3 regions of the Streptomyces sp. AM8-1-1 genome follow, and region 1 is predicted to be linked to each of the others. Evidence: riboswitches for the same ligand, from Rfam matches in the RefSeq annotation. Region 1 holds a riboswitch; each other region holds the start of a gene.

What was found. Region 1 has a riboswitch for cobalamin ahead of metE (5-methyltetrahydropteroyltriglutamate--homocysteine S-methyltransferase). Riboswitches for the same ligand answer to the same signal wherever they lie in the genome.
Region 2: it holds a riboswitch for cobalamin, as region 1 does, so the genes downstream of both, RPQ07_RS28660 (cobalamin biosynthesis protein) here and metE (5-methyltetrahydropteroyltriglutamate--homocysteine S-methyltransferase) in region 1, are expected to answer to the same signal.
Region 3: it holds a riboswitch for cobalamin, as region 1 does, so the genes downstream of both, RPQ07_RS12565 (ribonucleoside-diphosphate reductase subunit alpha) here and metE (5-methyltetrahydropteroyltriglutamate--homocysteine S-methyltransferase) in region 1, are expected to answer to the same signal.

What each region holds. Positions count from the first base shown of each region.
Region 1 is NZ_CP135086.1:7,488,678-7,498,194, reverse strand. It holds partial or broken gene RPQ07_RS33470 (ATP-binding protein) at 125-3,020, shown strand; gene RPQ07_RS33465 (ABC transporter permease) at 3,001-3,792, opposite strand; gene RPQ07_RS33460 (ATP-binding cassette domain-containing protein) at 3,789-4,766, opposite strand; gene RPQ07_RS33455 (hypothetical protein) at 4,947-5,864, shown strand; cobalamin riboswitch at 5,977-6,203, shown strand; gene metE (5-methyltetrahydropteroyltriglutamate--homocysteine S-methyltransferase) at 6,356-8,674, shown strand; gene RPQ07_RS33445 (hypothetical protein) at 8,731-9,006, opposite strand; gene RPQ07_RS33440 (pyridoxal-phosphate dependent enzyme) at 9,422-9,517, shown strand, end outside.
Region 2 is NZ_CP135086.1:6,434,657-6,444,173, forward strand. It holds gene cobN (cobaltochelatase subunit CobN) at 1-607, opposite strand, end outside; gene RPQ07_RS28655 (cobyric acid synthase) at 604-2,121, opposite strand; gene RPQ07_RS28660 (cobalamin biosynthesis protein) at 2,118-3,083, opposite strand; cobalamin riboswitch at 3,201-3,342, opposite strand; gene RPQ07_RS28665 (hypothetical protein) at 3,461-3,682, opposite strand; gene RPQ07_RS28670 (anion permease) at 3,696-4,946, opposite strand; gene RPQ07_RS28675 (class II aldolase/adducin family protein) at 5,170-5,832, shown strand; gene RPQ07_RS28680 (alpha/beta hydrolase family protein) at 5,888-7,015, shown strand; gene RPQ07_RS28685 (hypothetical protein) at 7,162-8,457, shown strand; gene RPQ07_RS28690 (VOC family protein) at 8,503-8,901, opposite strand; gene RPQ07_RS28695 (neutral zinc metallopeptidase) at 8,995-9,517, opposite strand, start outside.
Region 3 is NZ_CP135086.1:2,814,281-2,823,797, forward strand. It holds gene RPQ07_RS12550 (GntR family transcriptional regulator) at 1-73, shown strand, start outside; gene RPQ07_RS12555 (carbon starvation CstA family protein) at 316-2,508, shown strand; gene RPQ07_RS12560 (YbdD/YjiX family protein) at 2,505-2,711, shown strand; cobalamin riboswitch at 2,903-3,045, shown strand; gene RPQ07_RS12565 (ribonucleoside-diphosphate reductase subunit alpha) at 3,187-5,571, shown strand; gene RPQ07_RS12570 (ribonucleotide-diphosphate reductase subunit beta) at 5,571-6,584, shown strand; gene RPQ07_RS12575 (GlxA family transcriptional regulator) at 6,922-7,890, shown strand; gene def (peptide deformylase) at 7,895-8,527, opposite strand; gene RPQ07_RS12585 (hypothetical protein) at 8,608-9,517, opposite strand, start outside.

The DNA.
Region 1 (9,517 bases):
TTCTCGTGACACCGCGGCGTCCGCTGCAACGAGGCCAACAGCGGCCCGGCCGCGCGCTGGTGGCCCACCGTCACTTCGCACAGGCGGGATCCGGTCACCCGGGAGCGTTGGCTAGTCTGCACCGGTGACCACCGACCTGACCCTGCTGCCGCGTGTCGCCTTCCGCGGACAGGAGGTCACAGCGCCCCGGCTCCGCGGCCTGCTCGCGCTGCTCGCGGGCGACCTGCGTACGGGCTGCAGCACCGAGCGGCTGGTGGCGGGGCTGTGGCCGGTCGAGTTGCCGGAGCGACCGGGGAAGGCGGTGCAGGTCCTCGTGTCCAGGGCGCGGGCGCAGCTGGGCGCCGACGTCCTGGCGAGCACACCGACCGGATACCGGCTCGCCCTGGCCGAGGATCAGGTCGACAGTTCCGCCCTGCTGCTGCACGCCGCCGCCGGCGCGGACCGGGCGAGGGCCGGGGACCACGCCGGATCGCTGGCCGCGGCCGAGGCCGGGCTCGCGCTCTGGCGCGGCACCCCCGACGAGGCCGGCAACGACCCCGTGGCCGCGTTGCGCTCCGAGCGCGCTCCCGTCCGCGGCGCACTCATACGTACGCAGGCGCTCGCGCTCGCCCGGCTGGGCCGGCACGCGGAGGCGGCGGGCCCGCTGGCCCTGGCCGCCGCGGAGCATCCGCGGGACGAGGAAGTGCTCGCCGAGGTGCTGCGCGGCGAGGCGGCGAAGGCCGGCCCGTCCGCCGCGCTGATGCGGTACGAGGCGTACCGCCGCGAGCTGCGCGACGAGCTCGGCACCGATCCGGGCGCCGGGCTCAAGGCCGTCCAGCAGGAACTGCTGCGCGGCGAGGCGCCGGTGGTCAGACACGGCGTGCCCCACGAGCCGAACCCTCTCCTCGGCCGGGACGAGGACATCGCCGCGGTGGAGCGGCTGCTGCGCCCCTCCCGCGCCGTCACCGTCGTCGGCCCCGGCGGCCTCGGCAAGACCCGGCTCGCGCACGCCATCAGCCGCCGGGCCGAGCAGCGCGTGGTGTATTTCGTGCCGCTCGCCGGTGTCACGGCGGACGAGGACGTGGCCGCGGAGGTGGCGTCCGCGCTCGGCGCGGGCGACGGGCGGCACGCCGCAGGAGGCAACCCCGGCCGAAGTCCCGGGGAGAGCGGCCACTCCCCCGCCGATCCGGTGCCCGGCATCCTCGGCGCGCTGGGCTCCGGGCCCGCGCTGCTGGTCCTCGACAACTGCGAACAGGTCGTCCAGGGCGCTGCCGACCTCGTACGGACCCTGGTCTCCTCCTCCGACGACCTGCGGGTGCTCGCCACCAGCCGGGCCCCGCTGGGGCTCACATCGGAGGCGGTGTACGCCCTGCCGGAGCTCGCTCCCGACACCTCTGCCGAACTGTTCACGCAGCGGGCCCGGGCCGCCAGGAGCGGGGTGCAGCTGCCGCCGGACGCGGTGGCCGAGCTGTGCAGCCATCTCGACGGACTGCCGCTCGCCGTCGAGCTGGCCGCGGCGCGGGTGCGGGTCATGTCGGTTCCGGAGATCGCCCGCCGCCTCGGCGACCGGTTCGCGCTGCTGCGCGGCGGTGCGCGGGACGTGCCGGAGCGTCACCGCACGCTGCACGCGGTCGTGGAGTGGAGCTGGAACCTTCTCGCCGAGGACGCCAGGGCGGCGCTGCGCACCCTGTCCGTCTTCCCCGGCGGAATCTCCGGCGAGGCTGCGGAGCATGTGCTCGGCGAGGACGCACTGCTTCTGCTCGAGCAGCTGGCCGACCAGTCGCTGATCACCGTCGCCGACACCCCGGCCGGGGTGCGGTTCCGGATGCTGGAGACCGTGAGGGAGTTCAGCGCGGCCCGGCGCGCGGAAGCGGGCGAGGACGCGGAGGCCATCGGCCGATTCCTCGCCTGGGCGCGGGACTTCGGGGTCGCGTACCACGACTGGTTCTTCGGCCCTGAACCGCGTGCCGCCTGGGAGCGGATCAGGGGCGAGCAGGACAACCTCGTGCCGGCCCTGCGGCACGCCCTGGACCGTACGGACCGCCCCACCATCGCCGCCCTCACCGCCGTCCTCGCCGCTCTGTGGTCCACCGACTCCGGCTTCCACCGACTCTCCGCCCTCGCGGCGGACACCGGCCCGCCGCTCTCGCACTACTACCCCGAGCCCGAAGATGTCGAAGTGGCCCGCGCCGCCGCGGTGTTGTGCACGGCGGCCCTGTTCATGGGGCACGGGCCGACCGCCGTACGCCAGCTGGTCATCCTCCGGCGGCTGCCCCCGGCCCCGCCGGACACGCTGCTGCGCGCCATCGCGGTCGTCCTGAGCGCGGTCCCCGAGATGCTGCCGCCCGACTACGACGTGCTGCGACGGCTCTGCGACGACGAGCAGCCACTGGTCGCCGGCGTCGCCGAATGCATCGCCACCTATGTCTGGGAGTACGGGCACGACATCGACCGCGCGCTCGCCTCCGCCCGCCGGATACTCGCGGAACTGGCTTCCGCCGACAATCCGTCCATGCAGCTCATGGGGCATTCCCGGCTGAGCGAGCTGTGCTTGCGTACGGGGCAGGGCGAGGAGGCGTACGAACACCTCAAGGCCGCGCTCGAGGTCGTGCCGCGGCTCGGCGACGGGCACGACTACGTCTTCATCCGCACCAGTCTCGTCCTCGCCTGCCTGCAGCGCGGCGACCCCGACGAGGCCGACTACTGGCTGCGGCAGACGGAGAGCGACACCACCCCTGAGCCGGACGCCCTCTACCGGCCCGGCCTCGGCGGGCGGGCCGAGATCGCGCTCACCCGGGGACTGACGGAGGGCCGCCGGTGCCGGTGCCGGTGCCGGTGCCGTACGGATGATCGCGCTGGCCGAACACCTGCAGGTGTTCCGTGAGTTCCCGACCATGGCGGCGGCCCGCGCCCGGCAGGCGGTCGAAGCCGCCGGGAACGCCGCCGGGGCGGCGTACGCCGACGCGTTGTCGGAGTACGCCGCCCTGGAGCGGGACGAACTGCGGGAAGCAGCCCGTGAGCTCATCTCGGGTCGCGGTTGAACGACGCGCTCGACCAGCGGTATCCGAGCGCCGCCAGGCCGATGGACCAGGCGACGGCGAGCCAGCCGTTGTGGCCGATCTCGGTGCCGAGCAGCAGGCCGCGCAGGGTCTCGATGGCCGGTGTGAAGGGCTGGTACTCGGCGATGGGCTGGAACCAGCCCGGCATCGCGTCGATCGGCGTGAACGCACTGGAGATGAGCGGGAGCAGGATCAGCGGCATCGCACTGTTGCCGGCCGCCTCGGCGTTCGGGCTCGCCATTCCCATTCCTACGGCGATCCAGGTGAGCGCCAGGGCGAAGAGCACGAGCAGTCCGAAGGCCGCGAGCCACTCCAGGGCGGTGGCATCGGTCGAGCGGAAGCCGATGGCGACCGCGACGGCGCCGACGAGAACCACACTGGCGACCGACTGCAGGACGCTGCCGACGACGTGTCCGATCAGCACCGAGCCACGGTGGATGGCCATGGTGCGGAAGCGGGCGATGATGCCCTCGGACATGTCGGTGGAGACGGACACCGCCGCCCCGATGACCGTGCTGCCGATGGTCATCAACAGGATGCCCGGGACGACATAGGCGATGTACTCGGATCTGTCGGCTCCGCCGCCGCCGATGCCCGCGCTCATCACCTCGCCGAAGATGTAGACGAAGAGCAGCAGCAGCATGACCGGCGTGAGCAGCAGGTTCAAGGTGAGCGAGGGATAGCGCCGCGCGTGGAGCAGGTTGCGCCGCAGCATGGTGTTCGAGTCGCGGACGGCGAGGGAGAAGGCGCTCATCGGGCGGTCTCCTTGGACTGGTTGGGGACGGCAGTGGTGCCGGCAGGGCCGGTCAGGGCGAAGAACACGTCGTCGAGGTCGGGGGTGTGCACGGTCAGTTCATCCGCCTCGACGCCGGCGGAGTCCAGCCAGTCGAGGATCGAGCGCAGTTCGCGCTGACTGCCGTCGCTCGGGATCTGAAGCGACAGCGACTCGTCGTCCCGGGTGACCTCACGCAGGGCGACGGCGGCCGACTGATACGCCGTCGGATCGGTGAACCGCAGCCGCACGTGCCCGCCCGGGATGCGCCGCTTCAGCTCGTCCGCGCTTCCTTCGGCGACGATCTTCCCGTCGCTCAGGACGGCGATGCGGTCGGCGAGTTCGTCCGCCTCTTCGAGGTACTGCGTGGTGAGGAAGACGGTGACACCGCCGGAGACCAACTCGCGGATGATGCCCCACATGTTGTGACGGGCACGCGGGTCGAGTCCGGTGGTCGGCTCGTCGAGGAAGATGATCCGGGGGTCACCGACCAGCGTCATGGCGATGTCGAGACGTCGCTTCATACCGCCGGAGTAGGTGGAGGCGGGCTTCTTCGCCGCGTCGGTGAGGTCGAAGCGCTCCAGCAACTCGGCGGCGGTACGCCGGCCTTCGGCACGGGAGAGATGGTGCAGGTCCGCCATCAGAAGCATGTTCTCCTCGCCGGTGATCAGACCGTCGACGGCGGAGAACTGCCCGGTGACACCGATCGCGGCCCGCACCGCCTGCGGCTCGGCGGTCAGATCGTGGCCGCCGACGTGCAGTTCGCCGGCGTCGGCCGCGATGAGCGTGGAGAGGATCTTCACGGCGGTGGTCTTGCCGGCGCCGTTCGGGCCCAGGAGGGAGAAGATCGTGCCCTGCGGCACGGCCAGGTCGATGCCGTCGAGGACCTTCTTCTCGCCGAAGGCCTTGTGCAGCCCCGTGGCTGCGATGGCGAGTTCGTTCGATGTCGATGTCATGCCGCAGAGCTTGCGGCACAGCGGGTTCAGCGCGGTTTCAGAGCGGTTTCAGTGCCCTGGAACCGACCGGCGAGCGGCAGCCGCGACGTACGCCGCGGCCCGGTGCCGGCCCAACTCCTCACGTCACAGCGCAGACACCTGCGTCTTCGCCGGTCAGAGGCGACCCTTAGGGTTCCCCTCATGTGGTCACAGCAGCCGGGGGACGGCCAGAACCCGTACGCGGGGCAGAACAATCCGTATCAGCAGACGGGCCCCTACGGGCCTCCGCAGCAGGCACCGTGGGCGGGCTCGCCGACGATGCCGGCCGGTGCGCCGCAGCCGCCTCCTCGTGGCGGCCGTCGTACGTCCACGGTCATCGCCGTCGCTGCCGCCCTCGTCGTGGTCGTCGCCGCCGGAGTGACCGGATTCGTGGTCCTGGGCGGGGACGAGGGAAAGACCGCGGATCCCGGCCCGACGACGTCCGCCTCGGGCAGCCCGGCCGACGACAACCCGCGTGACACGGACGATCCGAAGCCGGTCGTCGCGGGCTGGAAGGTGGTGGTGAATCCCAAGCGGGGCATCGCCTTCGACGTTCCCCCGCAGTGGGGTCTGAAGGGACCTGGCTGGGTCAACTACGTCGCCGACGACCGGGATCCGGAGGAGAAGCCCCTCATCGGGATGTCGAGCCCCGCGATGCTCAAGGAGAAGTGGTGCCGGTCCGACGCCGCCATGGACGGTTCTCCCGAGGACACGGCACTCGCGTCAGCGGGCACCCGCGGGGACAGCGGCGCGAAGACCATCGAGGACGCGGCGCGCAGCAGTGTGTCCCTGTGGCTCTACGGCGCGTACACCCAGCCGGACAGGACGAGCATCAAGGCCGGTGCGGTGGAGCCGTACACCACGGCCTCCGGGATCACGGGGAGCCTGGCGACGGGCGTGTCCACGGGCGCGCCGAAGAAGGACAAGTGCGACACCGACGGCAAGGTCACCACCTTCGCGTTCAAGGACCCCGGCGGCGACTTCGTCTCCTGGACGTTCGTGGGCGCGAAGGGTGTGGCGGACGAGGTTCCGGACGCGACGGTGCGGAAGATCCTGGGGACGGTCCGGCTGACCTCGTAGGGGCATCGGGCCGACACCGGACCGCGCCGTCGGGCGGCGGTACCGCGGTCGCCCGCATGTCGATCACCGTCCGGATGATGAGCGGTGGTGTCGGTGCGGCCTGCGGGGCTCTAGGCTGGCGCATGCAGCTGGTTCGCCGTGCCTGCCAGGTACGTGCGTCGCAAGAGGGAACCCGGTGGGAATCCGGGACTGCCCCGCAGCGGTGAGCGGGAACGACCGCCGTCATACGCACTGGGTCCGGTACGGGCCCGGGAAGCGACGGCCAGTAGGTGTCCGCCGGGAGATGTCCGGCAGGCGTGCCCGTGAGTCCGAAGACCTGCCCGCTGTCCGCGCACGACCGATCGTGCGCGGATATCCCGGTGACCTCGAGGGCGGGTCGGCGTACACACCGACGGGCACGTGCGTCACCGACGCATCACTCCCCCGTCCGGTCTGTGCTCCCTTCGCCTTCCCCCTCGCCGGGTGACAGGCAACTCGCGAAGGAGAGTTCAGTGACAGCGAAGCCCGCAGCCGCGGCAGCACGGTCCACCGTCCACGGATACCCCCGTCAGGGGCCGAACCGTGAACTGAAGAAGGCCATCGAGGGCTACTGGAAGGGCCGCGTCTCCGCCGCGGCCCTGGAAGAGACCGCCCGGGACCTGCGTCGTTCGAACTGGCAGCAACTGGCCGAAGCCGGGATCCACGAGGTCCCGACCGGTGACTTCTCGTACTACGACCACGTCCTCGACACGAGCGTGATGGTCGGCGCCCTCCCCTCCCGCCACCGCGCGGCCGTCGAGGCGGACGCCCTGGCCGGGTACTTCGCCATGGCGCGCGGTACCCAGGACGTCGCCCCGCTCGAGATGACCAAGTGGTTCGACACCAACTACCACTACCTCGTTCCGGAACTGGGACCCGGCACCGTCTTCACCGCCGACTCCACCAAGCAGGTCACCGAGCTGAAGGAAGCGCTGGCCCTCGGTCACACCGCCCGGCCGGTGCTGGTCGGCCCGATCACCTACCTCCTCCTGGCCAAGCCCGCCCCCGGCGTGGCGCCCGGTTTCGACCCCCTGACCCTGCTCGACCGGCTGCTGCCGGTGTACGCGGAGGTGCTCGCCGATCTGCGGGCGGCCGGGGCGGACTGGGTGCAACTGGACGAGCCCGCACTGGTGCAGGACCGCACGCCGGCCGAACTGAACGCCGCCGAACGCGCCTACCGCGACCTCGGCACCCTCACCGACCGGCCCAGGCTCCTGGTGGCCTCGTACTTCGACCGGCTCGGCGAGGCGCTGCCCGTACTCGCCAAGGCTCCCGTGGACGGACTGGCACTCGACTTCACCAACGCCGCAGCGGCCAATCTCGACGCTCTGGCCGCCGTCGGCGGACTGCCCGGCAAGCGCCTGGTCGCGGGCGTCGTCAACGGGCGCAACATCTGGATCAACGACATCGAGAAGTCGCTGGCCACCCTCGGCACCCTGCTCGGCCTCGCCGACCGGGTCGACGTGGCCTCCTCCTGCTCGCTGCTGCACGTCCCGCTGGACAGTTCCGCGGAACGTGACATCGACCCGCAGATCCACCGCTGGCTCGCCTTCGCCCGGCAGAAGACCTCCGAGATCGTCACCCTGGCCAGGGGCCTGGGCCGGGGGACCGACACCATCGCGGCCGAACTCGCCGCCAACCGCGCCGATCTCGCCTCCCGCGCCGGTTCCGCCCTCACGCGGGACCCGGCGGTCCGGGCCCGGGTTGCCGGGGTGACGGACACCGACCGGCGCCGCTCCCAGCCGTACGCCGAACGCGCCGCCGCCCAGCGTGCCCACCTCGGCCTGCCTCTGCTGCCCACCACCACGATCGGCTCCTTCCCGCAGACCACCGAACTGCGCACCGCACGCGCCGACCTGCGCCGCGGACGGATCGACACCGCTGCCTACGAGGAGCGGATCAAGGCCGAGATCCAGGAGGTGATCGCCTTCCAGGAGAAGACGGGCATCGACGTCCTGGTCCACGGGGAGCCCGAACGCAACGACATGGTGCAGTACTTCGCCGAGCAGCTCACCGGCTATCTCGCCACCCAGCACGGCTGGGTCCAGTCCTACGGCACGCGGTACGTCCGGCCGCCGATCCTCGCGGGCGACATCTCCCGCCCCGAGCCGATGACGGTTCGCTGGACCTCGTACGCCCAGTCCCTGACCAGCCGTCCGGTCAAGGGCATGCTCACCGGCCCGGTCACCATGCTCGCCTGGTCCTTCGTCCGCGACGACCAGCCGCTCGGCGACACCGCCCGTCAGGTCGCTCTCGCCCTGCGCGACGAGGTGAACGACCTGGAGACAGCGGGCAGTCCGGTGATCCAGGTCGACGAGCCGGCCCTGCGGGAGACCCTTCCGCTGCGCTCGGCCGACCACGCGGACTACCTGGCCTGGGCCACGGAGTCCTTCCGTCTGGCGACCAGTGGCGTGCGTCCGGACACCCAGATCCACACCCATATGTGCTACGCCGAGTTCGGCGACATCGTGCAGGCCATCGACGACCTCGACGCCGACGTGATCAGCCTGGAGGCCGCCCGCTCGCACATGCAGGTGGCGCGTGAACTCGCCGAGCACGGCTACCCGCGCGAAGCCGGCCCCGGTGTGTACGACATCCACTCACCGCGCATCCCCGGTGTCTCCGAGGCGGCGGACCTGCTCCGCAAGGGCCTCGAAGCCATCCCGGCCGAACGCCTGTGGGTCAACCCCGACTGCGGCCTCAAGACGCGCGACTGGCCGGAGACCCGCGCGTCCCTCGAGAACCTCGTCGCCGCGGCACGCGAGGTGAGGTCGGAACTGCCCGCCTCCTGAGGCGGGGGCAGGGTGGGGAGGAAGCGCCGTTCCTCCCCACCCTGCCGGCTTCGCTCCTACTCCGCGATGAGCGCGACGACCTGCCAGGCCCATACGAGGTGGACCAGAACGCAGGTGCCCCATGCGGTGTTTCCCCGGATCCCGTGCTGCCGCAGTGCGGCCCATCCGGCGGCCAGGAGCAGCGCGGAGGCCACACACAGGGCCCAGGACAGGGCGAGCCACGGCGTGGACGGCTCGGTCAGCAGCCTGAGCAGCACCAGCGGGGCCAGCGCCGCCAGGGGCAGGGCCCACATGCTGTCGTTCGCTCGGCGCGTGGTCTTGATTTCGGTCACAGGTCCCCCCGGACTCGTTCCCCCGGTTGTCGTGTCGGGCGCCTCGTGGTCACGGAGGTCTCGACATTGCCCGGCACCGGTGTGATCCGGGCGCCCAGCACGCAGGGGACTTTACCTTCGCACTGATCACTTGGCTACGGCCGAACGACCCTGGGGCAGGCGAGGTTTGCGCATCGCGGGCCATATTCTGCAGATGTGCCTCTCGGTGGGCGTTCTGCGCGGAAGCCCTCCTGCGGCTCCCCTTCGCCATCGCGATCCTCAAGGCCTGTGGCATCGGTCGGCCGAAGAGATCCACAGTTGAATACGGTGGTTTGACGGTCGTCCGGTCGTCCGGTCGTCCGCAAGGGGGTTCCGGACACCGGTCGTGCGACCGCTGTCGCCTCGTTCCCCCACCACCACCCCATGGAGGACAACCATGACGGCGAACAACCCACCGGTCACTCCGGACGACGTCCGGGACGCCGCCGCTCGTATCAAGGGGGTCGCGCACCGCACCCCGGTGGTGCACTCG
Region 2 (9,517 bases), 1.1 Mb from region 1:
CGCAGTACACGGGCAGCGCGTTGGCGCCGCGCGCCTCGATCCGGTCGCAGAGCGTGTCGACGAAACCGGTGTTCCCGGACAGTTCGTGGGCGCGGTAGAAGAGCACGCCGACCGTCGGCCTGCCCTCGACGAGAGCGCGGTCGCCGTGCAGACCCCACTCGGGCATCTTCCGCGGCTCGGCGCTGTGCCTGCCCGATGTGTCCGTGGCGCGGCCCTGACCGGCCGGCAGCACGTCCTCCGTCAGGAAACGGGCCAGCTGGACGAGGTTCGCGGGACCGCCCTCGACGAGATACCGCAGAGCCTCCGCGACCGTCCCCGCGTGCACGGTCGACTCGGCCATCAACTCCGCGTCGGGCACGCTCTCGCCGCCCAGCAGCACGGTCGGCAGGCCGGACGCCTTGAGCGCCGCGAGCCCGTCCTCCCAGGCACGCCGGCCGCCCAGCAGCCGTACGACGACGACGGAGACGCCCTCCAGCAGGGCGGGCAGCTCCTCGGCCACGTCGATACGGGTCGGGTTCCCGATCCGGTACGGCGCGCCGGATGCCCGGGCCGCCAGCAGGTCCGTGTCGGCGGTGGACAGCAACAGCACGGTGGTCTCGGTGCTCATGGCGCTCCAGGTGCGATGAAGGGAAGTCCTGCCGGTGCGCCCGACTCGATGAGGTGGAGCAGCGCACCCGTGTCCGTGTGTTCCTCGATCAGATCGCCGAGGCGGTCGAGCTGTTCCTCGCGCAGCGCGGCGAAGCAGGTGTCCGGTGCGGGGACGAAGCGGCGCCCCGCCTCCCGGGCCACTTCGCGCAGGAAGGCACGGCGGAAGCCGTCGCTCTCCAGCGAGCCGTGCCAGTGGGTGCCCCGGACCGCGCCGACCCGGCAGCCGTCCAGGAAGGCGTCGCCGCCGAGTACGTCGGCGACGCCGTGGTGGATCTCGTAGCCCTCGACCGGCTCGCCCAGTGCCTCGCCGACCGGGCGGGCGAGGGTCTTCTCGGCCGCGAACCGCACCCGGACGGGCAGCAGTCCGAGCCCGTCGACGGCTCCGGCACGCGACTCGACCTCGTCGTCGATGTGCTCGGCGAGCATCTGGAAGCCGCCGCAGATGCCCAGCACCGGCCGGCCCTCGGCGGCCCGCCGTACGAGGGCGTCCGCGAGCCCCCGTTGTCTGAGCCAGTCCAGCGCCCTGACCGTGCCCCGGGTGCCCGGCACGATCACCAGGTCGGCGTCGACGAGTTCCTCCGCGCGGTCCACGAACCGCACGACGACGCCCGGTTCGGCCGCCAGCGCGTCGACGTCGGTGAAGTTGGACATCAGCGGTACGGCGCAGACCGCGACGCGCAGCACGTCCTCGCCGACGGGCGGGGCGAGCACCGACTCCCGCACCGTGCCGCGCATCGAGACCCGCAGCCCGTCCTCCTCGTCGATGCCGAGCCCGTGCGCGTAGGGCAGAACGCCGTACGTCCGCCGTCCGGTGAGGCCGTGCAGCATGTCGAGACCGGGCTCCAGCAGGGACACGTCCCCGCGGAACTTGTTGACCAGATAGCCCGCGATCAGCTCCTGGTCGGCCGCGCTCAGCAGTGCCGTCGTACCGAAGAAGGAGGCGAACACCCCACCGCGGTCGATGTCCCCGACCACCAGCACCGGAAGCCGTGCGGCCCGGGCGATGCCCATGTTCACGATGTCCGTACGCCGCAGATTGATCTCGGCCGGACTGCCCGCCCCCTCGCAGATCACGGCTTCATACGTGCCCCGCAGCTCCTCCAGGCACTCCACGACGGTGCCGAGGAGGGCCTCCTGCCGGCCCCCGTGGTAGCCGCGGGCGCTGAGCTCGCCGACCGGCTTGCCCATCAGCACGACCTGGCTGGAGCGGTCGCTGCCCGGCTTGAGCAGGACCGGGTTCATCAGGGCGCTCGGCTCCACCCGCGCGGCCTGCGCCTGCATGGCCTGCGCGCGGCCGATCTCGGCGCCCTCACGGGTCACGAACGAGTTGAGGGACATGTTCTGCCCCTTGAAGGGGGCGACCTTCACGCCCTGTCGTACGAGCCACCGGCAGATCCCGGCCGTGACGACGCTCTTGCCCGCGTCGGACGTGGTGCCCGCGACCAGCAGCCCGCCGCCCTTGCGCCGGCTCATCCCCGCCTCCTTCGTGCGCGCCGGGCGCGCAGTGCGTGACCCGTGACGCGGCCCGCGGCGCAGACCGCCAGCGTCAGAAAGCCGATGCGGCGGGAGAGCCGCACGGCGCGTTCGATGTCGCCGAACTCCACGGCACGCCCTTCGGCGTTGAGGACCGGCCGGTGCTCGACCCGCCCGCCGTACGAGAGCGTTCCGCCGAGCCGGACACCGAGCGCCCCCGCGAACGAGGCCTCCACGGGCCCGGCGTTGGGACTGGGGTGCCGGCCCGCGTCGGCCCGCCAGGCGCGGACGGCCCCCCGGCCGTCCGCGCCCGCGAGCGCCGCGAGTCCGGCCGTGAGCCGGGCCCCGGGCCAGCCGGCCACATCGTCCAGCCGTGCCGAGGCCCAGCCGAACTTCCGGTACCGGGGCGAGAGATGCCCGACCATCGCGTCCAGGGTGTTGACCGCCCGGAAGCCCACCAGACCGGGCACGCCCGCCACGGCACCCCACACCAGGGCGCCGACCACGGCGTCGGAGGTGTTCTCGGCGACGGACTCGACGACGGCCCGCGCGATCTGCTGCTCGTCCAGGCTCTGCGGATCGCGGCCGCACAGATGCGGCAGCCGCTCCCGGGCGAGCTCCGCATCACCGGCGGCGAGCGCCCCGCCGATGGCCCGGGCCTCGCGCCCCAGCGATGTGCCCCCGACGACCGACCAGGTGGCGGCCGCGGTCAGGGCGACGGACGCGGCGGAACTGCCCCGCGCGCCGCGCGCGACGAGGGCCGCGGCGGCGGCCGCACCCCCGGCGCACAGCAGGGAGTGCAGCGCACCCCAGCCGCGGTGGTCACGCCACAACACACGCTCGACGGCCCCGGCGGCCCGCCCGAACGCGGCGACCGGATGTCCCCGGCGGGGATCACCGAGAAGCAGGTCGCAGGTCAGGCCGGCGATGGAGCCGTACACGAACACTCGGTCGGCACGCATGGGTTCAGGCCGGGATCTCGCCTCGGTGCAACCGTGAACTCAGGGCCGTACTCACAGCAGGAACGGAACCGCAGCCGGGCATGGCGATATGTCCTCACTCAGGGTGTCCGCGCCCTGGTTCGACGTGAACGGCGGTGAGAGTTCCTGGCTTCCGGGGACTGCTCCCCGGTGACAGTGGCGGGACCGCGCCGGATTTGCACCGGCTTCCTCTGCTGCCGCCGTAGATGGCCCCGGCAGTCCACCATGCCGCCCGAACGGCGTCAACTTGCCTTTGACCTGCGACGGGACAGTGTGCTGAGCCCCACACCCGAAAGCCGGGCCGGTCACCCCAAAGGGTGCCCGGCCCGGCTCTCGATGCGCGTGTTGACGCTGTGGCGTCAGCTGACGATGAGGTAGATCCCGTACGTCACCGCTGCCGCGCAGAGCGCGAAGCACACATAGGCGCCGGTGCGTGCCAGGACCGCCGAGCCTCCCTGCGCGGACGCCGATTCCTGCTTGCTCAGTCCCACCACGCCCAGGGTGAACAGACCCACCAGGGCCACGGTGGCGACGAGGCTCACGCCGAAGACGGAGCCGAGAGCTGCCCAGTCGATGCTCATGCTGTTTCTGTCCTTACACCGCGGCCGTGCGGGCCGGCTCGGATTCGGGGGCCGGAGCCGGGATGGTCGTCTGGATGTCCTGGGCCGGGGCCGGGGTGCCGGCCGGCGGCGGGGTGACGGCCGCGATGGCGGCGGTCACGACACCCGCGGGCTCGCCGTCCACGCTCGTGTCGTTGACGTTGGTGTGGTCGACCACCTGACGGCGGGAGACCAGCCAGATCGCGGCGCAGGAGCCGATCAGGAAGACCACGACGGCTGCCACGCCCCAGTCGCCCTGACGTGTGACGAGCTCCGAGCCCGCCGCCACCAGTGCGGCCGCCGGCAGGGTCAGACCCCAGGCGACGAACATCCGGGTGGCGGTGGACCAGCGGACCACGCCGCCCTTGCGGCCGAGGCCCGCGCCCATCACCGCGCCGGAGCAGGAGTGCGTGGTCGACAGCGAGAAGCCGAGGTTGGAGGAGGCGAGGATGACGCTGGCCGCGCTGGTCTGGGCGGCGAAGCCCTGCTGCGGCTGGAGGTCGGTGAGGCCCTTGCCCATGGTGCGGATGATGCGCCAGCCGCCCAGGTAGGTGCCGAGCGCGATCGCGATACCGGCGGAGAGGATGACCCACATCGGGGGGTTGGACCCGGGGGAGAGGACGCCACCGGCGACCAGGGCCAGCGTGATGATGCCCATCGTCTTCTGGGCGTCGTTGGTGCCGTGGGCCAGCGAGACGAGGCCCGCCGAGGCGATCTGACCGGCGCGGTAGCCCTTGGCGGTGGTCTTCTCGTCGGTGTTCCGGTTGATCCTGTAGGTCAGCCGGGAGGCGAGGTAGGCGGCGATGCCCGCGACCAGGGGCGCCGCGATCGCGGGGATCAGCACCTTGGTGACGACGGTGCCGCCGTTGACGCCGCTGACGCCGACCGAGGCGATCGTGGCGCCGACCAGTCCGCCCATCAGGGCGTGCGAGGAGCTGGAGGGCAGGCCGATCAGCCAGGTGAGCAGATTCCAGAGGATGGCGCCGACGAGCGCCGCGAAGATGACTTCTGGGGTGATGCCTGACTCGGTGACGATGCCGCTGGAGATCGTCTTGGCGACCTCCACGGACAGGAACGCGCCGACGAGGTTGAGCACGGCGGACATGGCCACCGCGGTCTTGGGCTTCAGGGCTCCGGTCGAGATGGTCGTCGCCATCGCATTGGCGGTGTCGTGGAAACCGTTCGTGAAATCGAACACGAGAGCCGTCACGATCACGATCGCGAGCAGCAGCGTGATGTGTTCCATTTACCCAGGCAATCTATGGACGTCAGTGGCCAGTGGAACCTAGGAAACCTGAGTGAACGGAAGATGAACTGGGACGGGCTTTGTGGTGTCTCCAAGTGAGGGTCTGTGACTCCGCTTTCGGTCGGTGCCGCAAACAGGCCTCTCCGCGGCTCCGATCTTCGATTCCGTGATCTGCGTCACGCCCGGCCTCTCTGCCCCCGCGGCGGCCTGGCAGGATCGCCGCATGACCGATGCGGAGCGGCAGGAGACCATCGACCGGGCATGGCGCGACCTCGTGGCCACGGCCCGCAGGACGGCGGCGGAAGGCCTGGTCGTCGGCACATCGGGCAATGTCTCGGTACGGGCCGGCGACCTCGTCCTGGTCACCCCGAGCGGAGTGCCCTACGACCGGCTCACCCCCGAGGACACCGTCGCCGTCGACCTCGACGGCCACCAGGTGCTCGGCGACCTCAAGCCCACCAGCGAGCTGCCGCTGCATCTGGAGGTCTACCGAGGCACCCCGGCGAGGGCCGTGGTGCACACCCACGCCGTGCACGCCACGGCCGTCTCCACCCTCGTCCCCACGCTGCCGCCGATCCACTACATGACGGCGGCGCTGGGCGGACCCGTACGCGTCGCCCCCTACGCCCTCTACGGCTCGGACGAGCTGGCCGCGGCCATGCGGGCGGCCCTGGAGGACCGCACGGCCTGCCTGCTCCAGAACCACGGCACCGTCGCCTACGGCGACACCCTCGACCAGGCGTACGACCGCACCGCCCAGCTGGAGTGGATGTGCCGGCTCTGGCTGACCGCGTCCTCGGTGCCCGGCCGCACTCCCACCCTGCTCTCCGGCGCCCAGCTGGCCGAGGTCGGGGAGAAACTCCGGGGCTACGGCCAGGGCCGCTGACACCGGTGGCGTCCGTCCACTGGCAGGGCGGCCCGCCGGTACCGACACTGGAGCAGTGCGCCCGGCTACAGCGACGGCAGCGGCCGTCACCACTCTGATAGGTGCCGGCGCGGCCGCGTTCGCGGCCGGCCGCTACGCCAGCGACGCCGCGCTCAAGGCGCCGCCCGGCCGCCCGCTGCCCGGAGAGCCGAAGCTCACCGTGCACGCCGTGGCCGCCGGCCGGGTCACGCTCACGCGCAGCCTGGCCTCGCGGCGCCCCGGCAGATACGGGCTCGTCGGCCCCGGCATCCACGCCATCGTCGGCCCGGTGCTGGACGACGTGCCGCATGCGGCCGACACGCTCGTGCGCCGTCTGGAGCGCGTCGTCCTCGGCACCCTCGGTCCGGGCACCCGGGTCCGGATGACGCCGCAGCTGTACCACGGCAGTCCGCGGGAGGCGCTCGACATCGACTGCTCCGAGGTCAGCATCCCCGGCGAACTCGGCCCGCTGCCCGCCTGGTTCGTGCCGGGCATCCGCGGCACCTGGGTGATCGCCGTGCACGGTCTCGGCACCACCCGCGAACACCCCCTGAATCTGCTGCCGTTCCTCCGGAGCCAGCGCTGCCCGGTGCTCGGGCTCGGCTACCGCGGTGACCCCGACGCGCCCAGGTCCCCCGACGGCCTCAACCACCTCGGCGACTCGGAATGGCGCGACCTCGACGCCGCCATCCGCTTCGCCGTACGCCACGGCGCCGACCAGATCGTCGTCCACGGCTGGTCCACCGGTGCCTCCATGGCCCTGTACGCAGCCGCCAACTCCGGTCTGCGCGACCGGATCAGCGGCCTCGTCCTCGACTCACCGGTCCTCGACTGGGAAGCCACCCTGCGCGGTCTGGCCTCCGCCCGCCGCACCCCCGCCGTCCTGCTGCCCCTGGCCGTCCGGGCCGCGCAGGGCAGGACGGGCCTGTACGGCGACCGGCTGCGGGACGTCGCCGACCCCGGCGCCCTGACGGCGCCCACCCTGATCTTCCACGGCCCCGACGACACGCTCGCGCCCTGGCAGCGCTCCCGCGACCTCGCGGCCGCCCGCCCCGATCTGGTCAGCCTCCAGACGGTCCGCGAGGCCCCTCACGCGGCCATGTGGAACGCCGGCCCGGCCCACTACGAAGAGGCGCTGCGCCGCTTCCTCACCCCCCTTCTGTAGGCGGCCCACCAGGTTCCGTTTGGGCTTTCGGGCATACAGCGGGAACACTGCTCCCTGTGACGTCCCGAAAGCCTGATGAGCAATTGGCGCGCAACTCCAGACTCCGTCTTGTCCGCCCGCGGTCACTGGCCGCCGCACGACGGGCCGTGACGACCCGGCGCACCCGGCCGGCACCGAGGCCCCCCGAGGGCACACCCCCGCCCGCGGAGCTCGCCCGTCAGGCGCGGGCGGTCCTCGCGGACGCCGTCCGCATCGCCCGCTGGGCGGCCGTCGAAAGGGACCCCAGCACCGCTCCGCTCGCCGACCGGGCGCAGGAACGGGCCGCCGCCGCACTGGAGTTGACACCGCTCCAGGTCCGCACCGGCTGGGACCGGGCCCGTCTCGCCGGTCTGGTCGAACTGCACGGCGACACCGCACGCCCCGGCTGGCGTCTGCGCGCCTGGGACCGCGACGACATGGCCGTACTGCGGGGCTGGGTCGCCCTCTTCGACGCCTGGTCGCTGATCCACCCGGCCCCCGCCGACGTCGCCCCCACCGCGGTGGCCGAGGTCGTCGAGGCCGTGCCCCAACTGCTCTCGCTCCTCCAGCTCTCCGCCGGCCCGGTCCTGGTGCCCGCGCTGCTCGACCTGCTGGAGCAGCGCGTCGCCGAACTGCGCGAGGAGCGCTGCGAGGTGCCGTACGGCCTTCAGGAGCAGCCCGTCCCCGCCGCCTCGGACGCCCCGCTGCCTCCGCTGCTCGACTGGGCCCTGGAGGGTCTGTCCGCCGTCGGCGCCCTGACGCTCGACGCGGGCAGCTCCGCGACGCTCACCCCGCTCGGCAACTGGGCGGTGTGGGTCAAGCTCGAACAGATCTGTGTCGCCGCCCAGAGCCCCGCCGGCAACATCGAGCAGTCGGCCGAGGACATGCTCCGCGGCTGCGCCCGTCTCACCCCGGGTCCGGCCCGCGCCGAGTACCGCGCCTGGCTGGCCGCCCGTACGGTCTCCAGCGCCGTCGCCGAACTGCTCGGCGTCGCCCGCGGCGAGGACGCCCTGCTGCGCGGACTCGCCTTCGAGGCGCTGCGCGTCGTCGGCGCCCCCGCCGAGGGCGAGGTCCGTGCCGCCGCGCACGAGCCCTCCCTGCGCCCCTACGCGCTGCTGTGGCTCGCGGAGTACGACGGGGCCGACCCCGAGGACGCCGCCGAGGTCCTCACCCGGGAGGAAGCCACCTGGCTCTGGGTGGACACCGCGGCGGCCGTCGCCGACCACGGTGAGCCCCAACTCCTGCTGCGCCACCTCGACTCGGCGGTCCAGGGCACCGTCCCTGCGCTCCTGGACGAGGTCCGGGCCGGCGGCCACCCCCGCACGGTCCAGGTCCTGGTCGCACTCGCGGCCGCGCATCCGGACCCGGCACTCGCCAAGGCCGTGCGCAGGGCCGCGTTCCAGGTGCACACCGGCGGCGCCTGAGGGCTGTCCCGTCATCCCCGGAGGGGCCGGACCCGGCTCCTCCGGTTATGCCGTCCCCGGTGCGTATGTGCCGAAGCTCCACACATTGCCCTCGATGTCGCGCGCCATGTAGTCCCGCGCCCCGTAGTCCTGATCGGTCGGCGGCATCACCACGTCCACCCCGTGCTCCACGGCCTTGCCGTGGTGCGCGTCGACATCGTCGACATGGACGAAGACACCCGCGGGCCCGGCGTCCGTCATCAGCTTGGCGAACTCGCCGCCGGTGCCCTTGCTGCCCAGCATCACCATGCCGTTGCCGTACATCAGCTCGGCATGGACCACCCGGCCGTCCTCGTCCTCGTACACCGCGTGCTCGGTGAAGCCGAAGGCCTCGGTGAGCTGCTTGATCGCGGCCTTGGCGTCCGCATAGACCAGGGTCGGACTGATGCTCGGTGACTGTGCCATTCCGATCACTCCTTCATGCTCGACGGTGGGGATGTGATCTGGGTCTCAGTCTGGCACCGGCCACCGACAACGCCCGGAGCCCCGCCAGGGCCGTCAGGCGAAGGTGTTGCAGCGCGCCATGTCGCCGGTCCGGTAGCCCGTGTAGAACCACTGCTGGCGCTGCGCCGCCGAGCCGTGCGTCCAGGACTCGGGGGTGACGCGGCCCTGGAACCTCTCCTGGATCCGGTCGTCGCCGACCGCGGCCGCCGCGTCCAGGCCGTCCCTGATGTCGGCGTCCGTCAGCGTCGTCAGCAGCGGCCTGCCGGTCCGCTCGTCGGGAGTGGTCGTGGCGTGGTGCGCCCAGACGCCCGCGTAGCAGTCGGCCTGGAGCTCCACCCGCACCGCGTTGCTGTTCGCGCCCTGCCGGCTGTCCTGGGCGCGCTGGAGGGTGCCCATCAGGTTCTGCACATGGTGGCCGTACTCATGGGCGACCACATAGGCCTGGGCGAACGGTCCGCCGGTCGACCCGAACTTCGTCCGCAGATCGTCGAAGAAGCCGAGATCCAGATAGACCTGCCGGTCGGCGGGGCAGTAGAAGGGCCCCACCGCCGCGGTCGCGGCCCCGCAGGCGGTGCCC
Region 3 (9,517 bases), 4.7 Mb from region 1:
CGAGTGGGTGCGGTCGGTCTACCGCGGCGACCGGTACAAGTTCGTGGCCCGCCTGCGGCGGCCGACCGACTGACCCCCCGGGCAGTACGGCGCCCGGCAGCACGCCCCGGAGGCCTCGCCTCCGGGGCTTTGTGCTGTCCGCGCACAGAGCCGGCGGAGGGACGAAGGAGAACCGGTGCGGAATGCCGACGAAAACGGTGCGAATTCGTCGCCGTTGCCGTACCGATATGCGGACGGGGGTGACTCGCGTCGAGACGTTCCTTTAGATTTCCTGCGCATTAAAAATGCAGGTGAACAGTGAGGGGACGACCCGCCATGCCAGAACCCACACCACCGAATACCGCACCGACGTCATCCCGGAAGCTCACCCCGCGGTCCATCGCCATCTGGGGGCTGGTGGCCCTGGTGGGGGCATCGGGATGGGCTGTGCTGGCACTCTCCCGGGGCGAGGAGATCTCCGCCGCATGGATGCTGGCGGCGGCGCTGGGTTCGTATGCGATCGCGTACCGCTTCTACTCCCGCTTCATTGCCAACCGGGTGCTGAAGGTCGACAAGACCCGAGCCACCCCGGCCGAACGCCTCGACAACGGAATCGACTTCCACCCCACCGACCGGCGCGTGCTCTTCGGGCACCACTTCGCCGCGGTCGCCGGCGCCGGACCACTGGTCGGCCCGGTGCTCGCCGCCCAGATGGGATATCTGCCGGGCACGATCTGGATCGTCGCGGGCGTCATCTTCGCCGGCGCCGTCCAGGACATGGTCACGCTCTTCTTCTCCACACGCCGGGACGGCCGTTCGCTCGGCCAGATCGCCCGTGACGAGATAGGACCCTTCGGCGGAGCCGCCGCGCTGATCGCGGTGTTCGCCATCATGATCATCCTGCTGGCGGTGCTGGCACTGGTCATCGTCAACGCGCTGGCGGACTCGCCCTGGGGCGTCTTCTCGATCGCCATGACCATCCCGATCGCCCTCTTCATGGGCGTGTATCTGCGGCTGCTGCGGCCCGGCAGAGTCACCGAGGTCTCGGTCATCGGTGTGGCGCTGCTGCTGCTCGCCATCGTCTCGGGCGGCTGGGTGGCGGAGTCCTCGCTCGCGGAGACCTTCACCCTGGAGGCCGGCACGCTGGTCATCTGGATGATCGTCTACGGCTTCCTCGCGTCGGTGCTGCCGGTGTGGATGCTGCTGGCACCTCGCGACTACCTCTCCACCTTCATGAAGGTCGGCACCATCGTGCTGCTGGCCCTCGGCGTGGTGATAGCGCTGCCGACCCTGAAGATGGACGCGGTCACCGAGTTCGCGAGCCGGGGCGACGGCCCGGTGTTCGCCGGATCGATGTTCCCCTTCGTGTTCATCACCATCGCCTGCGGCGCGCTCTCCGGCTTCCACTCCCTGGTCTCCTCGGGCACCACCCCGAAGATGGTCCAGAAGGAAACGCAGATCCGGATGATCGGCTACGGCGCGATGCTGACGGAGTCGTTCGTCGCGATCATGGCGATGATCACGGCCTGCATCATCGACCCGGGTCTCTACTTCGCGGTCAACTCACCGGCCGGTGTCATCGGTCCCACGGTCGAGACGGCGTCCCAGGCCGTCGCCAATCTCGGCTTCACGATCACACCCGACCAACTGGCCCAGGCGGCCAAGGACGTCGAGGAGTCCAGCCTGCTGTCGCGGACCGGCGGCGCGCCGACGTTCGCGCTCGGTATGTCGGACATCTTCTCGTCCGTGGTCGGCGGCGCCGGGCTGAAGGCCTTCTGGTACCACTTCGCGATCATGTTCGAGGCGCTGTTCATCCTCACCACGGTGGACGCGGGCACCCGGGTCGGGCGCTTCATGCTCCAGGACATGCTCGGCAACGTCTACAAGCCGTTCCGTCAGGTCAGCTGGAGGCCCGGCGTCTGGTTCGCCAGCGCGGCCGTCGTGGGCGGCTGGGGCTACTTCCTCTGGGTCGGCGTGCATGACCCGCTGGGCGGCATCAACCAGCTCTTCCCGCTGTTCGGCATCGCCAACCAGCTGCTCGCCGCCGTGGCACTCGCCGTGTGCACCACGCTGCTGGTGAAGTCCGGTCGGCTCAAGTGGGCCTGGGTCACGGCCGTACCGCTCGCCTGGGACGCCGCCGTCACCCTCACCGCGAGCTGGCAGAAGATATTCTCCGGCGACCCACGCGTGGGCTTCTTCACCCAGCGGGACGTCTACCAGTCAGCCATCGACGAGGGCAAGATCCTGCCTCCCGCCAAGTCCATGGACGACATGCACACCGTGGTCACCAACTCCACGGTCGACGGAGCGCTCACGGCTCTCTTCGCGATCCTCATCATCGTGGTCATCGTGGACGCGGGACGCGTCTGCTACAACGCGATCCGGCACCCCGAGAGCGTGAAGCTGTCGGAGGTTCCGTACACCGAGTCGAAGATCGTCGCACCGGCCGGACTGATCCCCACCCAGGAGGAGAGGGCCGAGATGGCAACCGCCGAGGAGAACGTTCCCGCAAGGAGCGGTTCGGCATGAGCACCACGGCGAGGGCCCGCCACGTCTTCGGCCGGATCCGGTGGTACGTCAGGGAGTTCACCGGCGAATCGGCCTACGACCGGTACGTCGCCCACGCCCGCGGCTGCGACCCGGACGCCGAGGTGATGAGCCGCCGCGCTTTCGAGCGCAGCCGTACGGACGCACGTGAAGCCGATCCGCGCGAGGGCTTCCGCTGCTGCTGACCCTGAAGGGCCCCTGAAGGGCCGTCGCGTTCCCCCGGGAATGCGGCGGCCCTTCGCCGTGAAACCGTGCGCCCACGGGCCGGACCGGGCCCCCGCCGGGGCGTCCCAAGGGCCGCACCGGCCGGGATCAGCGGCGCAATGCCACAACTCCCGCACGGCGCCCCGACACAACATGTGGGGGGTGCCGCAACTGGCGGCCCCCACATGTATGCTCGACCTCGCTGTCGCCGCAGGGGAATCCGGTGCGAATCCGGAACTGTCCCGCAACGGTGTGATGTGGTGCGCTTTGTCGTACCCGAGAGTCCGAAGACCTGCCGACGGTGCATCCGGTTCGACCGATCCGGGTGCCGAGACGTCCGGGCCTCGCGGTTGGGCCGGTGGACGCCGTACGGAGTGCTGCCCTGCCCTGGGCGCGTACTGCCCGACGGCCCCGCCTCCCTCCGACGGCCCAGAGCCGAGCGAGGGAGAGCACCACGTGACCATCGCGCCAGCCGATCCGGCAGCAGGCATCGCCGAGCAGCTCGAGGACGGCCCAGGGACCGCGCTGTTGCGGATCCTGACCGACCTCACCGCTGATCTGCCCGACACCGACCCGGGCCGCGTCGCCGCCGCCGCGCTGCGGGGGCGGCACGCCGGTTCGGACATGGCCGAGCTCCGTGGGCTCGCCACCGACGCCGCCGCGGGTCTGATCTCCGAGGACCCCGCCTACTCCCGGCTCGCCGCCCGCCTGTTGACCCGGACGATCGCCGAAGAGGCGTCGGGCCAGGGCGCCGTGTCCTTCTCCGCCTCCGTCGCGGTCGGACACACCGAGGGTCTGATCGCCGACCGGACCGCCGCGTTCGTCACGCTGCACGCGGACCGCCTGGACACCCTCATCGACACCGAGGCGGACGACCGTTTCGGCTACTTCGGCCTGCGCACCCTCTACAGCCGCTATCTGCTCCGGCATCCGATCACCCGTCAGGTGATCGAGACGCCCCAGCACTTCATGCTGCGGGTCGCCTGTGGTCTCGCCGAGGACGACAGCGTGCGCGCGCTGGACGAGGTGGCCGACCTCTACGGCCTGATGAGCCGCCTCGACTACCTCCCCTCCTCCCCCACGCTGTTCAACTCCGGCACCCGCCACCCGCAGATGTCCTCCTGCTATCTGCTGGACTCGCCGGCGGACGAACTGGACTCGATCTACGACCGGTACCACCAGGTCGCCCGGCTCTCCAAGCACGCCGGCGGCATCGGGCTGTCGTACTCCCGCATCCGCGCCCGCGGTTCCCTGATCCGGGGCACCAACGGCCACTCCAACGGCATCGTGCCGTTCCTGAAGACCCTCGACGCCTCGGTCGCGGCGGTGAACCAGGGCGGACGCCGCAAGGGCGCGGCCGCCGTCTACCTGGAGACCTGGCACGCGGACATCGAGGAGTTCCTGGAGCTGCGCGACAACACCGGCGAGGACGCCCGGCGTACGCACAATCTGAACCTCGCGCACTGGATTCCCGACGAGTTCATGCGCCGTGTCGACGCCGACGCCCCGTGGTCGCTGTTCTCGCCCGCCGACGTCCCCGAGCTCGTCGACCTGTGGGGCGACGCGTTCGACGCGGCGTACCGCGACGCCGAGGCGAAGGGCCTGGCCCGCAAGACCATGCCCGCGCGTGAGCTGTACGGCCGGATGATGCGCACGCTCGCGCAGACCGGCAACGGCTGGATGACCTTCAAGGACTCCTCCAACCGCACGGCCAACCAGACCGCCGAGCCCGGCCACACCGTGCACTCGTCGAACCTGTGCACCGAGATCCTGGAGGTGACGGACGACGGCGAGACGGCCGTCTGCAACCTCGGCTCGGTGAACCTCGGCGCGTTCGTCCTGGCGGAAGGCGCCGGTGAAGGGATCGACTGGGAGCGCCTGGACGAAGCCGTCCGGACCGCCGTCACCTTCCTCGACCGCGTCGTCGACATCAACTTCTACCCGACCGAGCAGGCCGGCCGCTCCAACGCCAAGTGGCGTCCGGTGGGCCTGGGCGCGATGGGCCTGCAGGACGTCTTCTTCAAGCTGCGGATGCCGTTCGACTCCCCCGCCGCCCGCGCCCTGTCGACCCGCATCGCCGAGCGCATCATGCTCGCCGCGTACGAGGCGTCCGCCGCCCTCGCGGAGCGCAACGGCCCGCTGCCCGCCTGGGAGAAGACCCGTACCGCGCGCGGTGTGCTGCACCCCGACCACTACGGTGTCGAGCTCAACTGGCCCGAGCGCTGGGCCGCCCTGCGGGAACGTATCGCCACGACCGGGATGCGCAACTCGCTGCTCCTCGCCATCGCCCCGACGGCGACGATCGCCTCCATCGCGGGCGTCTACGAGTGCATCGAGCCGCAGGTCTCCAACCTCTTCAAGCGTGAGACGCTCAGCGGCGAATTCCTCCAGGTCAACGCCTACCTGGTGGAAGAGCTGAAGCGGCTCGGCGTGTGGGACGCACAGTCCCGTGAGGCGCTGCGCGAGTCCAGCGGTTCGGTGCAGGGCTTCAGCTGGATCCCGGCCGATGTGCGCGAGCTGTACCGCACGGCGTGGGAGATCCCGCAGCGCGGTCTGATCGACATGGCCGCGGCCCGCACCCCGTTCCTCGACCAGTCGCAGTCGCTGAACCTGTTCCTGGAGACGCCGACCATCGGGAAGCTCAGCTCGATGTACGCCTACGCCTGGAAGCAGGGCCTGAAGACCACGTACTACCTGCGCTCGCGCCCCGCGACCCGGATCGCCCGTGCGGCCGGCTCCGGAGCCGCGACCGCGGCCCCCATCCCCGTACAGGCGACGCCGGAGACCGACGCGGTCGCCTGCTCCCTGGAGAACCCCGAGTCCTGCGAGGCCTGCCAGTAATGAGTGCTCCCGAGAAGAACCTGCTCGACCCGGGATTCGAGCTGACCCTGCGTCCGATGCGCTACCCGGACTTCTACGAGCGCTACCGTGACGCGATCAAGAACACCTGGACCGTGGAGGAGGTCGACCTCCACTCCGACGTGTCCGACCTGGCCAAGCTGTCCCCGGGTGAGCAGCACATGATCGGCCGGCTGGTCGCGTTCTTCGCAACGGGTGACTCGATCGTCTCCAACAACCTGGTGCTCACGCTCTACAAGCACATCAACTCCCCCGAGGCGCGGCTGTATCTGAGCCGTCAGCTCTTCGAGGAGGCGGTGCACGTCCAGTTCTATCTGACGCTGCTGGACACCTACCTCCCCGACCCGGACGACCGCGCGGCCGCGTTCGACGCGGTCGAGGAGATCCCCTCCATCCGCGAGAAGGCGCAGTTCTGCTTCCGGTGGATGGACTCGGTGGAGAAGATCGACCGGCTGGAGACGCAGGCCGACCGCCGGCGCTTCCTGCTGAACCTGATCTGCTTCGCGGCGTGCATCGAGGGGCTGTTCTTCTACGGCGCGTTCGCGTACGTCTACTGGTTCCGCTCCCGCGGGCTGCTGCACGGCCTCGCCACCGGCACCAACTGGGTGTTCCGCGACGAGACCATGCACATGAACTTCGCCTTCGAGGTGGTGGACACGGTCCGCAAGGAGGAGCCGGAGCTCTTCGACGACGCGCTGCGTCAGCAGGTCACCGACATGCTGAAGGAGGCGGTCGAGGCGGAGCTGCAGTTCGGCCGTGACCTGTGCGGCGACGGTCTGCCGGGCATGAACACCGAGTCCATGCGCGAATACCTCCAGTGCGTCGCCGACCAGCGGCTCACCCGGCTGGGCTTCGCGCCGGTGTACGGGTCGGAGAACCCGTTCTCCTTCATGGAGTTGCAGGGTGTCCAGGAGCTGACGAACTTCTTCGAGCGCCGTCCGTCCGCCTACCAGGTGGCGGTCGAGGGCTCGGTCGGCTTCGACGACGACTTCTAGGGTCAGCCGGCAGGTCGACTTCCGACTAGGCCGCCTTGCCCCAGTCGCGCCCCGCCCCTGGTGAAGCCGGGGTGCGGGGCGCCGGCCGTGGGCCCCGGCGGTGCTGGCGGCCGCGCGACGCCCGGACTCCAGGCGTCCCGCGGCCTCCCGCAGCTGACGGTCGACGGCACGGTCCCTGGCATGCCCCACCAGGGACGGAAGAGTGATCAGTGCGAACAGGGCGATCACGAACAGGTACTCCAGGAATGCGTTCATGTCCTCCACTGTCGTCCTCGGACGGCAAAGAAGTCAGTGGCAGGACTGTCATGAACCATCGAATTACTGCCACACTGGGGCCATGCTGAAAAACGTGGCCGCCGTCCTCCTGGAGGGCGTGCATCCCTTCGAACTCGGCGTGATCAGCGAGGTGTTCGGCCTCGACCGCAGCGAGGACGGCATGCCCGTCTACGACTTCGCCGTGGTCTCCGCCGCGGGACCCACGCTGCACACGCACGCCGGGTTCAGCATCACCACACAGCACGGCCTGGAGCGGCTGGAGGACGCGGATCTGATCGCCGTCCCCACCGGCGGCGACTACCCGACCCGGGACTACCCGGAGGAGTTGCTGGACGCGCTGCGCCGCGCGGTCGACCGGGGCGCCCGGGTGATCAGCGTCTGCACGGGCGCCTTCGTCCTCGGCGCCGCGGGACTGCTCGACGGACGCCGCTGCACCACCCACTGGCGCCACACCGGCATCCTGGCCGAGCGCCATCCGCTGGCCGTCGTCGACCCCGACGTGCTGTACGTGGACGAGGGTTCGGTCATCACCTCGGCCGGCACCGCCGCGGCGATCGACGCCTGCCTCCATGTGGTGCGCCAGGAGCACGGCCCGGAAGTCGCCAACCACATCGCCCGGCGGATGGTGGTGCCGCCGCATCGCGACGGCGGCCAGGCGCAGTACATCGAACGCCCGCTGCCGCGGACCCGGTGCGACACGGTCGGCGATGTCCTCGCCTGGATGGAACGGCACCTGGACCGCGAGATGACCGTGGAACAGCTCGCGGAGCGTGCCCACATGTCACCGCGGACCTTCGCCCGCCGCTTCCAGCAGGAGACCGGGACGACGCCCTACCGCTGGCTGCTGCGACAGCGGGTGCTGCTGTCGCAGGAGTTGCTGGAGTCGACGGACGACACGGTGGACACGATCGCGGGACGGTCCGGGTTCGGCAACGCGGCGGCACTGCGCCACCACTTCCTGCGCACCCTCGGCACCACGCCGAACGCCTACCGCCGCACGTTCCGCGGCCCGGTGCGCACCGTCGCCTGACGGCTCACTCGTTGGGCACGACCGGGTAGCGCGGCGTGCCCTCGGCCATCTGCCGCAGCGCGTCCTTGCGCTCCCGCTTGGAGAGCCGGTCGATGTAGAGGTAGCCGTACAGGTGGTCCGTCTCGTGCTGGAGGCAGCGCGCGAAGTAGCCCGTGCCACGCACCTTGATCGGGTTGCCCTGGGCGTCCTGGCCGCGCACCACCGCGTAGTCGGGGCGGGCCAGCGAGGCATAGGCGGTCGGGACGGAGAGGCAGCCCTCGTTGGCGTCGTCGAGGACGCGCAGCTCCGGCGGCAGCTCCTCCAGGACCGGGTTGCAGACCACACCGACGTGCCGCACACCGTCGTCGTCGGGGCAGTCGTAGACGAAGACCTTCTGGTCCACGCCGATCTGGTTGGCGGCCAGGCCGACGCCCTCGGCGGTGCGCTGGCTCGCGAACATGTCGTCGATCAGCGAGGCGAGCTTGTCGTCGAAGGCGGTGACGTCCTTGCACTCCGTGTGGAGGACGGGGTTGCCGACGACCGTGATCGGGCGCGAGGTGCCCCGCTCGCGATGGGCGAGCTCACGTGCCTCGCAGTCCTCCGTGTCCACGACGAAACCATCGTTGACCTGCTGGTCCGTCTCCTGCTGCGACGCCATGTCAGCCGTACGCCTTCCTCAATACCCGATGCGAGCCCGGTGGCCGGTCACTCTGTGTCCGTACAGCCTACGGGCAGGCGTCAGCAGACTTCCTCGAGATCCCGCCACTCGCGGGTGTCCGGGCTGTCCGCGACCCACCCGTCGAGCAGTCCGCGCACCAGTCCGGCGGGGGCGGCGATGCCGCACTCGCGCTCCGGCGACCACAGATCGCCGGCCGTGCGATGGCCGAGCGGGCCGGGATGGCCGGGCTCGCTGTGATCGTGCGGGTCGAGGTGCTCACCCTCGCCCTCGGCGCTGGGCATCCGGCTCTCGGAACAGGCCCGGCACAACAGTCGTACCGACGAGGACCAGTCCTCGGCGGCGAATCCGGCGTCGGACGCCAGCTGCTCCAGGGCGTCCCGGTCGGCCTCGGTGGCCGCCTCCAGCAGCACCACCCAGGTGGGCACGGGAGAAGGCGCCCAGAGCTCGATCTCGTCGAAGACGGGGTAGGACGGGCCCGCGGACGTGGTCCGCTCGCCGTTCGGCACACCGTCGTGCAGGACGACCTCGCCCCAGCGGCGGCCGGAGGAGGGCAGCGGGATCGACAGCACCTCTATCCGGGCCGGGTCGAGCCTGCGGCCCCACACCACTTCGGCCTCGCCCTCGGGCGACAGCCGTACGGCGGCGCTGCCGAGGTCCATGCCGACCGGTTCGCCGTTCGCCGCGGCCGCGCCGGTGGCACCGGCCCGGGTGGGGCTGCCGGGTACCTTCAGTCCGTACGCCTGCCAGGCGCGGCGGGCGAGCGGCCAGTCCTGGAGGGCGGTGGCCGCGATGCCGACGTTCCACCAGTCGGGGGCCCCGGCCTCCTTGTCCAGCAGGGCGACCGCGCGCAGACCGGCGGCCCTGGCCTGCTCCCAGTCGTGCCGGAACTTGTGCAGCAGGGCGAGGTTGAACCAGGACTCGGAGAGCCAGGGCTCGAGGTCCGCCGCTCGTGTCAGCAGTGCGCCCGCG